DNA from 3 places in the Mesorhizobium sp. SP-1A genome. Region 1 is predicted to be linked to each of the others. Evidence: predicted binding sites of a transcription regulator. Region 1 holds the regulator's gene; each other region holds the start of a gene.

Region 1 (3,274 bases):
GGTCGTCATATCCGGTTTACCGGCCTCGACTTCTCCGAAGGCGAGATATTGTTGAAGAAAGGCCGCATCCTCGATGCAGCGGCGCTGTCCCTTGCCGCTTCGGCCAACCATCCGCGCCTCGACGTGGTGCGCAGGCCGCTGGTCGCGATCATCGCGACTGGCGACGAGCTCTTGCCGCCCGGCAGCGATCTCGGTCCGGGCAAGATCATCGCGTCGAACGCTTTCGGCGTAGTCGCGGCGGCGCGCTCGGTGGGCGCAGACGTTCTCGATCTCGGCATCGCCTCCGACAACCGGGAAGCCATCGCGGCGCTCATCAGGAAAGCCGTCGCCGCCAGGGCAGACGTGCTGGTCACTTTGGGCGGTGCTTCGGTCGGCGACCACGATCTGGTCAACGACGTGCTGACCTCCGAGGGCATGAAGCTCGATTTCTGGCGCATCGCCATGCGCCCGGGCAAGCCGCTGATGTTCGGCAGGCTGCAAGGCGTCCGCTGCATCGGCTTGCCGGGAAATCCGGTAGCGAGCATCGTCTGTTCGCAGCTTTTCCTGAAGCCCCTGCTCGCTGGCCTCGGCGGACGGCCATTCCAGCAGGTGATGCGTGAAGCCACGCTCGGCATCGCCATGCCTGCCAACGACCGGCGCGAGGATTACGTTCGTGCGGTGGTGCTGAAGGAAGACGCCGGGCGGACGGTTGCGACACCCTTTGGCGTGCAGGATTCGTCCATGCTCAAGACGCTGGCGGATGCCGATGGGCTGATCGTGCGGGCACCATTCGCGCCAGCCGCGCAGGTTGGCGACACCTGCACCGTGCTGATGCTGCGCTGAACAAATCGTCAACGCGTTCACAGAACTTTAAACGGTTGCGGAACACAACTGGAACAGATAGTGTTTGTTCCGGGTTTGTTTTTCTGATTCCGATCCCTCGGGGGCAACAATGCTGACGCGCAAGCAACATGAGCTTCTCCTTTTCATCCACGAGCGGTTGAAGGAAAGCGGCATCCCCCCCTCCTTCGACGAGATGAAGGAGGCGCTTGATCTTGCTTCCAAATCCGGCATTCACCGGCTGATCACGGCGCTGGAGGAGCGCGGGTTCATCCGCCGCCTCCCCAATCGGGCGCGGGCTCTGGAAGTGCTGCGCCTGCCCGACTCGATCGCTCCCGGCCTCAATGCGGCGCGAAAGTTCTCGCCCAGCGTCATCCAGGGCAGTTTGGGCCGGCCGGTCAAGGAAACGCCCCGCGCCCCGGCTGCGAGCAATGACGACGACGCCGCGCCCGCCATTTCCGTGCCCGTGATGGGCCGTATCGCAGCCGGTGTCCCGATCGACGCGATCCAGCACAAGACGCACTCGATCTCGGTGCCGCCGGACATGATCAGCGGCGGCGAGCACTACGCCCTCATGGTCAAGGGCGATTCCATGATCGAGGCCGGCATCTTCGACGGCGATACGGTCATCATCCGCAACGCCAACACCGCCAGCCCCGGCGAAATCGTCGTGGCGCTGATTGACGAGGAGGAAGCGACATTGAAGCGCTTCCGCCGGAAAGGCGCCTCGATCGCGCTGGAAGCGGCCAATCCCGCTTACGAGACGCGCATCTTCGGGCCGGATCGCGTCAAGGTGCAGGGGCGACTCGTCGGGCTGATCCGGCGCTATTGATAGCGCGCCTGTGGCTCGTTGGCTTCGTCGTCGGACGGTGGTGAGGCCGACGGCGTCGGCGAAGAAGACTTGGGCGACCGCTGCTTTCCGGATTTCGGTTGGTATGGCGGCAATCCCCTTGCATCGCGGGAGAACCGGCGCTGGACATGCCAGGGACGGTAGTCGTCTTCGATGGCGAAGCGGATTTCCGCTTGCGCGGTTGCCGAAGCCGGATTGAAGCGGACAGCGGCGCTGCCGGAACGGGCCAGATCCCGCTTCGTGACGACGGCGATCAGCGGGTCGTTGCAGGGATCGGCTGCCGTCGCGTCCTCGATGACGATGAGCGCCGCAAAGCCGCATGCGGACCGCGCCGCGGTAAGGGTCGACGCATGCGCGACGATCGCTCCGTTCGGATGGCGCGCCACGCACAGTCCAGCGCCGCACAGGAACGGGCTGCCGGGCGGCAGTTCACTGGCATCGATGCCTGTATACCGCAGGTCCGGGCCCTTCAACCGTTCCGGCAGAACCAGGTTTTCGGCATCCATGGCGCGGCGCCAATTATCCATCGCGAAGGCGCTGGGACGTGGCCGGTTGACTGCAAGCTCGGAGCCTCCGATCGGCACCGCGACGAGGCGCGCGTCTTCGGCCACCAGCACATCCGGAACCTCTACCGCGCGCAACGTCAGGATACCGGCGATCGCGAAAGGCAAGGCGGCCAGCCGCCACCATGTCGTCGCCATGGTGGCGATCACCAGCGCGACCGTAACCAGCAGGACGGATTGCAAGGAGATCAGCCCTATTCCGTCGACCGGCGAATGCTCCGACAGCCAGTTCGAGATGGCGATCATGGCCGTCAGCCCCTTCCCCATCACATAGAGGAAGGGCCAGTCCGCGCCGAAGGGCATCGCCAGCGCGCTGAACACCGCGAACGGCATGACGGCCAGCGATACGACCGGCATGACGGCCAGGTTGGCAAACAGGCTGAGCGGCGAAATCCGTTGAAAATGCCAGGCGGCATAAAGCGTCGTGGCGAGACCGGCGACGATGGTGGTCGCCGAAGCGGCCACCAGTCCTTTTCCCAGCCAGCCGACTGCCGCGGCTGGAAGGGAGCGATCGGTCACCGGCATATGAGCCGATCGGCCCTTCCGTGCCCTATAATCCGTCCAGCCGGCAAAAGCGCCTACCAGCGCGGCGGTTGCCGCAAACGACATCTGGAAGCTGGGGCCGACCACTTCATGCGGCGAGAACGCGATCACGACCAGCGCGGATATGGCAAGATTGCGCATGGTAAGGGCGGCCCGGTCGAAGAGAACCGCGCACAGCATGACCGCCAACATGATGAAGCTGCGCTCGGCGGCGACCACGAGGCCGGAAATCAGCAGATAGGCCGCGGTGCACAGCAAGGCAGTGGCGGCGGCATATTTCTTGACCGGATGCCGTGCGGAAAAATCCGGAAACAATGCGAACGCGCCGCGCAGCAACCCCATGATGGTGCCGGCCACGAGCGCCATATGCAGACCGGAGATCGAGATGATGTGGTAGATGCCCGTGCGCCGCATCGCCTCGTTGATCTCCTCGGGGATGCCGGCGCGCACGCCTACGATCAGCGCCGCCGCGATCTCACCCTCCGGACCGCCAATGCTG
Region 2 (3,274 bases), on a different contig from region 1:
CGAGTTGCGCGCCAGCGTCAGATAATCGAGGCCGACATCGTTGAGGAAGCGCAGACGTTCGCGGATCTCCTTGAGGATGCGCACCGCGATCTCGTTCTGCTTCTCGTTGAGCTGCGCGGGCAATGCCTCGAACCAGGCGTTGGCCTTGCGGATCGACTGTTCCGTCACCTCGCCGATATGCTTGCCGCCGATCTTCACCGCCAGCGCTTCGGGCTTGAGGCGATAGCCATTGCAGGCGGGGCAGGGCGTGGCCGACATGAAGCGCTCGATCTCCTCGCGCATCCAGGCCGATTCCGTCTCCTTCCAGCGCCGCTCGAGGTTCGGGATCACGCCCTCGAAGGTCTTGGTCGTCTTGTAGGAGCGCAAGCCGTCATCGTAGTTGAACGTGATCTCGCGTTCGCCGGTACCGTAAAGCACGGCCTTCTGCGCTTCTGCCGAAAGGTCCTTGAACTTGTCGCCGAGCTGGAAGCCGTAGACCTTGCCAAGGGCTTCCAGCGTCTGCGAATAATAGGGCGAGGTCGATTTTGCCCATGGGCTTACCGCGCCGTTGCGCAGCGAGACGTTGTCGTCCGGCACGATCAGGCTGGCATCGATGGCGCGCTGGCTGCCCAGGCCGTCGCAAGTCGGGCAGGCGCCGAACGGATTGTTGAACGAGAACAGCCGCGGCTCGATCTCCGGAATGGTGAAGCCCGACACCGGACAGGCGAACTTTTCCGAGAACAGGATGCGTTCATGCGTGTCGTTGGCCGACTTGTTGGCCGCGCCGCCTTCCGCCGTTTCCTCGGGCGGAAGCGGCCGGTCGGCGAATTCGGCCACCACCAGGCCCTCGGCCAGCTTGAGCGAGGTTTCCATGGAATCGGCGAGACGGGTCGCCAGGTCCGGACGCACGACGATACGGTCCACGACGACATCGATGTCGTGCTTGTACTTCTTGTCCAGCGCCGGCACGTCGGCGATTTCGTAGAAGGTGCCGTCCACCTTCACGCGCTGGAAACCCTTCTTCTGCAGTTCGACCAGTTCCTTGCGGTACTCGCCCTTGCGGCCGCGCACCAGGGGCGCAAGGATGTAGAGGCGGGTGCCTTCGTCCAGCGCCAGCACGCGGTCGACCATCTGGCTCACCGTCTGGCTCTCGATCGGCAGCCCGGTCGCCGGCGAATAGGGCACGCCCACGCGCGCGAACAGAAGGCGCATGTAGTCGTAGATCTCGGTGACGGTGCCCACCGTCGAGCGCGGATTGCGCGACGTCGTCTTCTGCTCGATCGAGATGGCCGGCGACAGGCCGTCGATCTGATCGACGTCCGGCTTCTGCATCATTTCGAGGAATTGCCGCGCATAGGCCGACAGGCTCTCGACATAACGCCGCTGGCCTTCCGCATAGATGGTGTCGAAGGCAAGCGACGACTTGCCCGATCCGGACAGGCCGGTCATCACGATCAGGGAATCGCGCGGAAGGTCGAGATCGACGTTCTTGAGGTTGTGCTCGCGCGCGCCGCGAATGGAAATGAATTTGTGGTCGGCCATAGCCGGTCCGCCGCCTCAGAAGTGGAATTTCGGATTGGCGGGGCATCCCCGGCCGCTCCACATATAGGTGTTTTTACCGCCGCGTCGAGAAACGCACGTCCAGCGGTTTAACCGCCTTTTTCATGGCCCGGCAAGCGAAAAGAACAAAGGCTGAACGCACTCCTGACAACTGCAAGCGCAGGGACTAGGCGGACACACGGTCGTTTTCGAGAGCTCTGCTTCGGCACCATTTACGCGCCAGTTCGATATCATCTTCTCCGAACATATGTCCGGCCGGCACCGAGCAGACTGCCACGGCGGCGCCGCGACGCTCCAGCAGCCGGGCAAGCTTCGGCGTGAAACGGCCATAGGTCTGGTCGTCTTCTCCCGCGACAATCAGGGCTTCGGCCCCCGACAGGTCGGGCCTGGGCGGCCAGAACAGCACAGGCATGCAGCGGAGCAGGATGGCGCGCCGAACCAGCCCGGGATGCAGCAGCATCAGCGCATGGACCAGGTTTCCGCCGTTCGAATAGCCAAGAAAGACCGTGCTTCGCAGGTCGAGGATGCCGTCACGGGAAAGGTCGCGAAGAAAGCCGGCAAAGGCCGCCGCCTCGCTGCGGATGCTGGATTGGACGAACCTCGTCGGCGTGACTTTCCGGAACCAGCGCCGTTCGCCGTTCTGGTCGATCCTGCCCCTGGGGGCGATCACGCCGGCATTCGGCATTATGGCCTGGGCCAGCGGCAGCATCGACATCTCGTCGGCGCCCGATCCATGCAGGGCGACGATGGTGGGAGCATCATCGGCGCCCTTGGCCACGCGCTGGTAGGCGAACGGCGCTGTCGTCACCAACTGGCTTTCGGTCATTTGCTCTCCATCTTGTGATGCCTTTTGCGTTCGGCATATCGCCGCACACCGAATGCCGGCGGCGGTGCGAATGCAATTTCGCCGCTATCTCTGTTCAAAAGATGCTCGAATCGAACGACACGAGACTTTCATCCTGCTGTTATGTGGGCGTCACACAATGCGGCCCGCAAACCAATTCATGCGGCCGCCTCCATGGAAAAACGAAGAGACACCCGGATCGACGTCCTGCGGGCCCTGGCACTGCTGACGATCTTCATCGACCACATACCGGGCACGGTCTACGAGCGGTTCACGATCCGCAATTTCGGCTTCGCGGACGCCGCGGAGGCTTTCGTGCTGATTTCCGGCGCGGCGGTCGGCCTCGCCTATGTTCCCAAATTTTCGCCCGGGCCAGCGTTTTTTGACCGCCTGGAAGATGTGGAGGCGCGCGGGGACCCTGTACTGCGCGCATATCATGACGACGGTGGCCACCCTGACCATATTCTGCGGCGCCGCCATCCTGACCAAGAACACGATATTCCTCCAGCAGAACAACATTCCCGCCCTGATCGACGATTCCGCCGAGGCTTTCGTCGGCGTGGGGCTGCTCGGCCACCAGCTGGGCTACAACAACATCCTGTCCATGTATGCGGTGCTGCTGTTGTTCGCGCCGCTCATGGTCTGGTGCCTGAACCGCAGCCTGCGATGGACCCTCGTCGGCTCTTTCCTGGTCTGGCTCGTTGCCGGCATCTGGCAGCTCGCGCCGATAAACTATCCCACGGGCGGCTTCTGGTTTCTCAATCCGCTGTCCTGGCAGTTCCTGTTCGTCATCGGCATTGCCGGCATGATGCATGTGCGAGCCGGCGGCCGCCTGCCGGCAAATCCTGTGCTGACCTGGCTTTCGGTGCTCTATCTGGTCTGGGCGTTCCT
Region 3 (3,274 bases), on a different contig from region 1:
GCCGACCGCGGGCGCCTGCTGCAGGCCATGGCCGGAAAAGCCGTTGGCGAAGAGGAAGTTCTGCACCTCGGGATGCGGGCCGATAACGGCGTTGTGGTCGAGCACGTTGTAATCGTAGTGGCCGGCCCAGGCGCGCGTCATCTTGATCGCCTCGAAGCTCGGGACTCGATTGGCCAGAACCGGCCAGATCTCGTTCTCGAACAGCGGCCAGTCGGGCTCGAAATCGGCGGGATCGGCGGCCTGCTCGCCCTCCTCGACCTCGGCGCCGCCGGCGATGTAGACCGAGCCTTCCGGCCGCCACCAGACCCCGCTCGGGTCGACGGTCAGCGGCATGTCCTCGTAGCGGTCGCGCGCCTCGAACACGAAGACGTTGCGCTTGCGCGGTTCCACCGGCAGGCCGAGCCCGGCCATGGCGGCCACCTTGCCGGCATTCGGCCCGGCGGCGTTGACGACGATGCCGGCCTCCAGTTTCTCGCCATTGTCCAGCGTGACGGCGCTGACGCGCGCGCCTTGCCGCTCGATGCCGGTGACCGAGGCGGCGATCAGGTCCACATTCATCGTGCGCAGCGCCTTGCGGAACAGGTGGAGGTAGGCGTGGGCGTCGAACCAGCCTTCGCCGCTGACGCCGTAGGCTCCGGCCGTGATGCCCTCGGTCGACAGCCAGGAGAACCGCTTCGCCAGCGCCGCCGCATCCTCCAGCACGATGTCGGCGCCCTCGGCGCGCTGCGTGTCGTGATTGGCCTTCAGGACCGGCAGGCCTTCGTCGGTGGCGAGAATAAGATAGCCGCCCTCGCGGAAGCCGATATCGGCATCGGGGCCGAATTCTTCCTTCAGCCGCCGGAACAGGCCAAGCGTGAATTGCGACAGGCGGATGTTCTGGGGAATCGAGAATTGCTGGCGGATCGAGGCGGCCGAAAGCGTCGTCGCCGAATGGGTGAATTGCGGGTCGCGCTCGATCAGGGCGATCGAGCCGGAAAATCCTTCCTTGCGCAAATAATAGGCGGCCGAAGAGCCCATAATGGCTCCGCCGATGATGACGATGTCGTATTTTGCCATTGTCCGCACTTCCGATTGTCCGCAGTGGTAGAATCCCACGCGGCGCGAGGCAAGCTGCCTGACCGCTTGAGCCATCGCGGCGCGGGCTCTTGCAAGGGCCAGCCTTGCCGAGCGGGAAGACCAGATGGAAAACCGTGCCGTCCGGATCGCTCGGCGCCGCCTGCCGACGACAGGGCGCTCGCTTGCGCATCCGGCGCAGGCCGAAAAACTGCTGGCGAAGGCGGCAGGCCTCGGGGCATGATCGGCCGCGATCCCACCGGAGCTCCTCCATGCGACTTTATCGTTTCCTCACCGCCGTCGACGATGCCGCGTTCTGCCATAAGGTCACGGCGGCGCTGAACAAGGGCTGGCATCTCTACGGTTCGCCGACCTATGCCTACGACAAAAAGGAAAAGGTCATGCGCTGCGGCCAGGCCGTGGTGAAGGACGTGGACGGGCAGGAATATGTGGCCGGCGAGACCAAGCTGAGCGACTGGTGAGGGCGTAAACGAGCACCAGGCCCGGCTGGGCGTGTAGGCGTGCGGCTGGGAGCTATTCTACCGCCGCCTCGATGCGCTCCATGTCGTCGTCCGACAGGCCGAAATGATGACCGATCTCGTGGATCAGGACGTGGGTGACGATGTCGCCCAGCGTCTCCTCGTTCTCGGCCCAGTAGTCGAGAATGGCGCGGCGGTAGAGCGTGATGCGGTTCGGTCCTTCCCCGGTCGCGGGGTTCCAGCGCTCGGCGATGCCGCGCCCCTCGAACAGGCCGAGCAGGTCGAAGGGCGTTTCCAGCGACAGGTCGTCCATGATCTCGTCGGTGGGGAATTCGGCCACCTGGATGACGATCTCGCCGGTCAGCTTGCGGAAGTCCTCCGGCAGATGCGCATAGGCCTCCAGCGCCAGGAACTCCATCTCCTCCAGGGAGGGCGAGAGTTCGCCGTGCCAGGTGCGGGTCTTGTAAATGCGGGCCATGCTGCGTCCTTCGGTTGCGGGGCATATAGGCTTTTGCGAGCCGCTCGGCAAATGAGGCAGGCTTTGGCCTGCCTGCCGCAGCCAAAAGAGGAATAAATTCTTTTTACGACTCAGCTTGACTCTGCTGGCCGGCTCTGGAATCCATAAGAACATAACAGGAACATATGGAAGCCGGAACGCCATGGCGAGGAACGCCGCGGCGCGGGGAACCCTTTTTGCCCTGCGCCGGGAAATCGCGAGGATCGAAGGAACGCTGCCGGAACGGCTTGCGCGGCCCGAGGACGCCTGTGGCATGGTTGCCGGCGACGCCGCCCGGCTGCGCTTCGGGATCGATCGGCTGGACAGGATGCTGGGCGGAGGACTGGCGCGCGCCGCCTTGACCGAGTTCCATGGCGCGGAGACGCGTGATGCCGGCGCGGTCGCCGGACTTGCGCTGGCCCTGGCCGGTGCCCTGTTGAAGCAGCCCGGGTCGGTGGAAGCACCGGTCCTGTGGATCGGAACGGCGGAGGTCTTCCGCGAGGCGGGCGTTCCCTATGCCGCCGGCCTGCGCGAGCTTTACGGCATCGAACCGGAAAAGCTTCTGTTTTCCGAGGCGCCGAAACTTGCCGATGTGTTGTGGGTGGCGGAGGAGGCCGCGGCGCTGACGGCGCTTTCGGCCGTGGTGCTGGAGGTGCGCGGCAATTCCGAGCGGCTCGACTTGACCGCCACGCGGCGCCTGCACCGGCGGGCCCAGGCGGCCGGGCGTCCGGTCTTCCTGCTGCGGCAGGCGGCGCAGGCCGAATCCACCGCCGCGCCCGTGCGGCTTTGCGTGTCGCCGGCGCCGGCGGCGACGCGTTCGACCGTCGCGGGGCCGCTCGCGGGTTCGCTCGGCCGTCCCGCCTTCACCGTCGCCGTTGACAAATGCGCCGCCGCCATGAGCGGCCGATTCACCCTGGAATGGAACCCCGATGAGCACGAATTCACGGAAAGAAGGACAACGGATCCTGTCGCTATGGTTCCCCTATCTGGCGACGGAACGGGTGCTGCGGCAGCGCCTGGGGCGGTCGTGGCGTTCAGGGCCGCAACGGCACAAGCCGCTTCTGGTCAGCCGGCAGGAGGCCAACGCCCGCCGCGTCGCCGCGCTGGATGAGAAGGCCGAGGCGCTCGGCCTGAAGCGCGGCATGGGCATGGCCGACGCCCGCGCCATGCACCCCGGCATCGACTTCGTCGAGGCGGATGCGGCCGCCGACCGCCGCCTGCTGGAGGGGCTCGCCGACTGGTGCGA

Evidence for each region. The regulator LexA, encoded in region 1, represses DNA repair genes until DNA is damaged. The targets are predictions, from matches to a motif close to TGTTCNNNNTGTGTTCNG.
Region 2: uvrA (excinuclease ABC subunit UvrA) is a predicted target of LexA. The motif match lies at 1,661-1,678, and genes of this name have one in related genera.
Region 3: QU595_RS23155 (metallopeptidase family protein) is a predicted target of LexA. The motif match lies at 2,156-2,173, and genes of this name have one in related genera.

What each region holds. Positions count from the first base shown of each region.
Region 1 is NZ_JAVXZD010000010.1:73,197-76,470, forward strand. Features, by position in the region: gene glp (gephyrin-like molybdotransferase Glp) at 1-822, shown strand, start outside; gene lexA (transcriptional repressor LexA) at 932-1,651, shown strand; gene QU595_RS27585 (ComEC/Rec2 family competence protein) at 1,645-3,274, opposite strand, start outside.
Region 2 is NZ_JAVXZD010000001.1:1,489,346-1,492,619, forward strand. Features, by position in the region: gene uvrA (excinuclease ABC subunit UvrA) at 1-1,521, opposite strand, end outside; gene QU595_RS07250 (alpha/beta hydrolase) at 1,706-2,365, opposite strand; partial or broken gene opgC (OpgC domain-containing protein) at 2,558-2,686, shown strand; gene QU595_RS07260 (OpgC family protein) at 2,820-3,274, shown strand, end outside.
Region 3 is NZ_JAVXZD010000005.1:340,180-343,453, forward strand. Features, by position in the region: gene QU595_RS23145 (FAD-binding oxidoreductase) at 1-1,056, opposite strand, end outside; gene QU595_RS23150 (DUF1737 domain-containing protein) at 1,326-1,535, shown strand; gene QU595_RS23155 (metallopeptidase family protein) at 1,588-2,010, opposite strand; gene QU595_RS23160 (hypothetical protein) at 2,192-3,139, shown strand; gene QU595_RS23165 (DNA polymerase Y family protein) at 3,090-3,274, shown strand, end outside.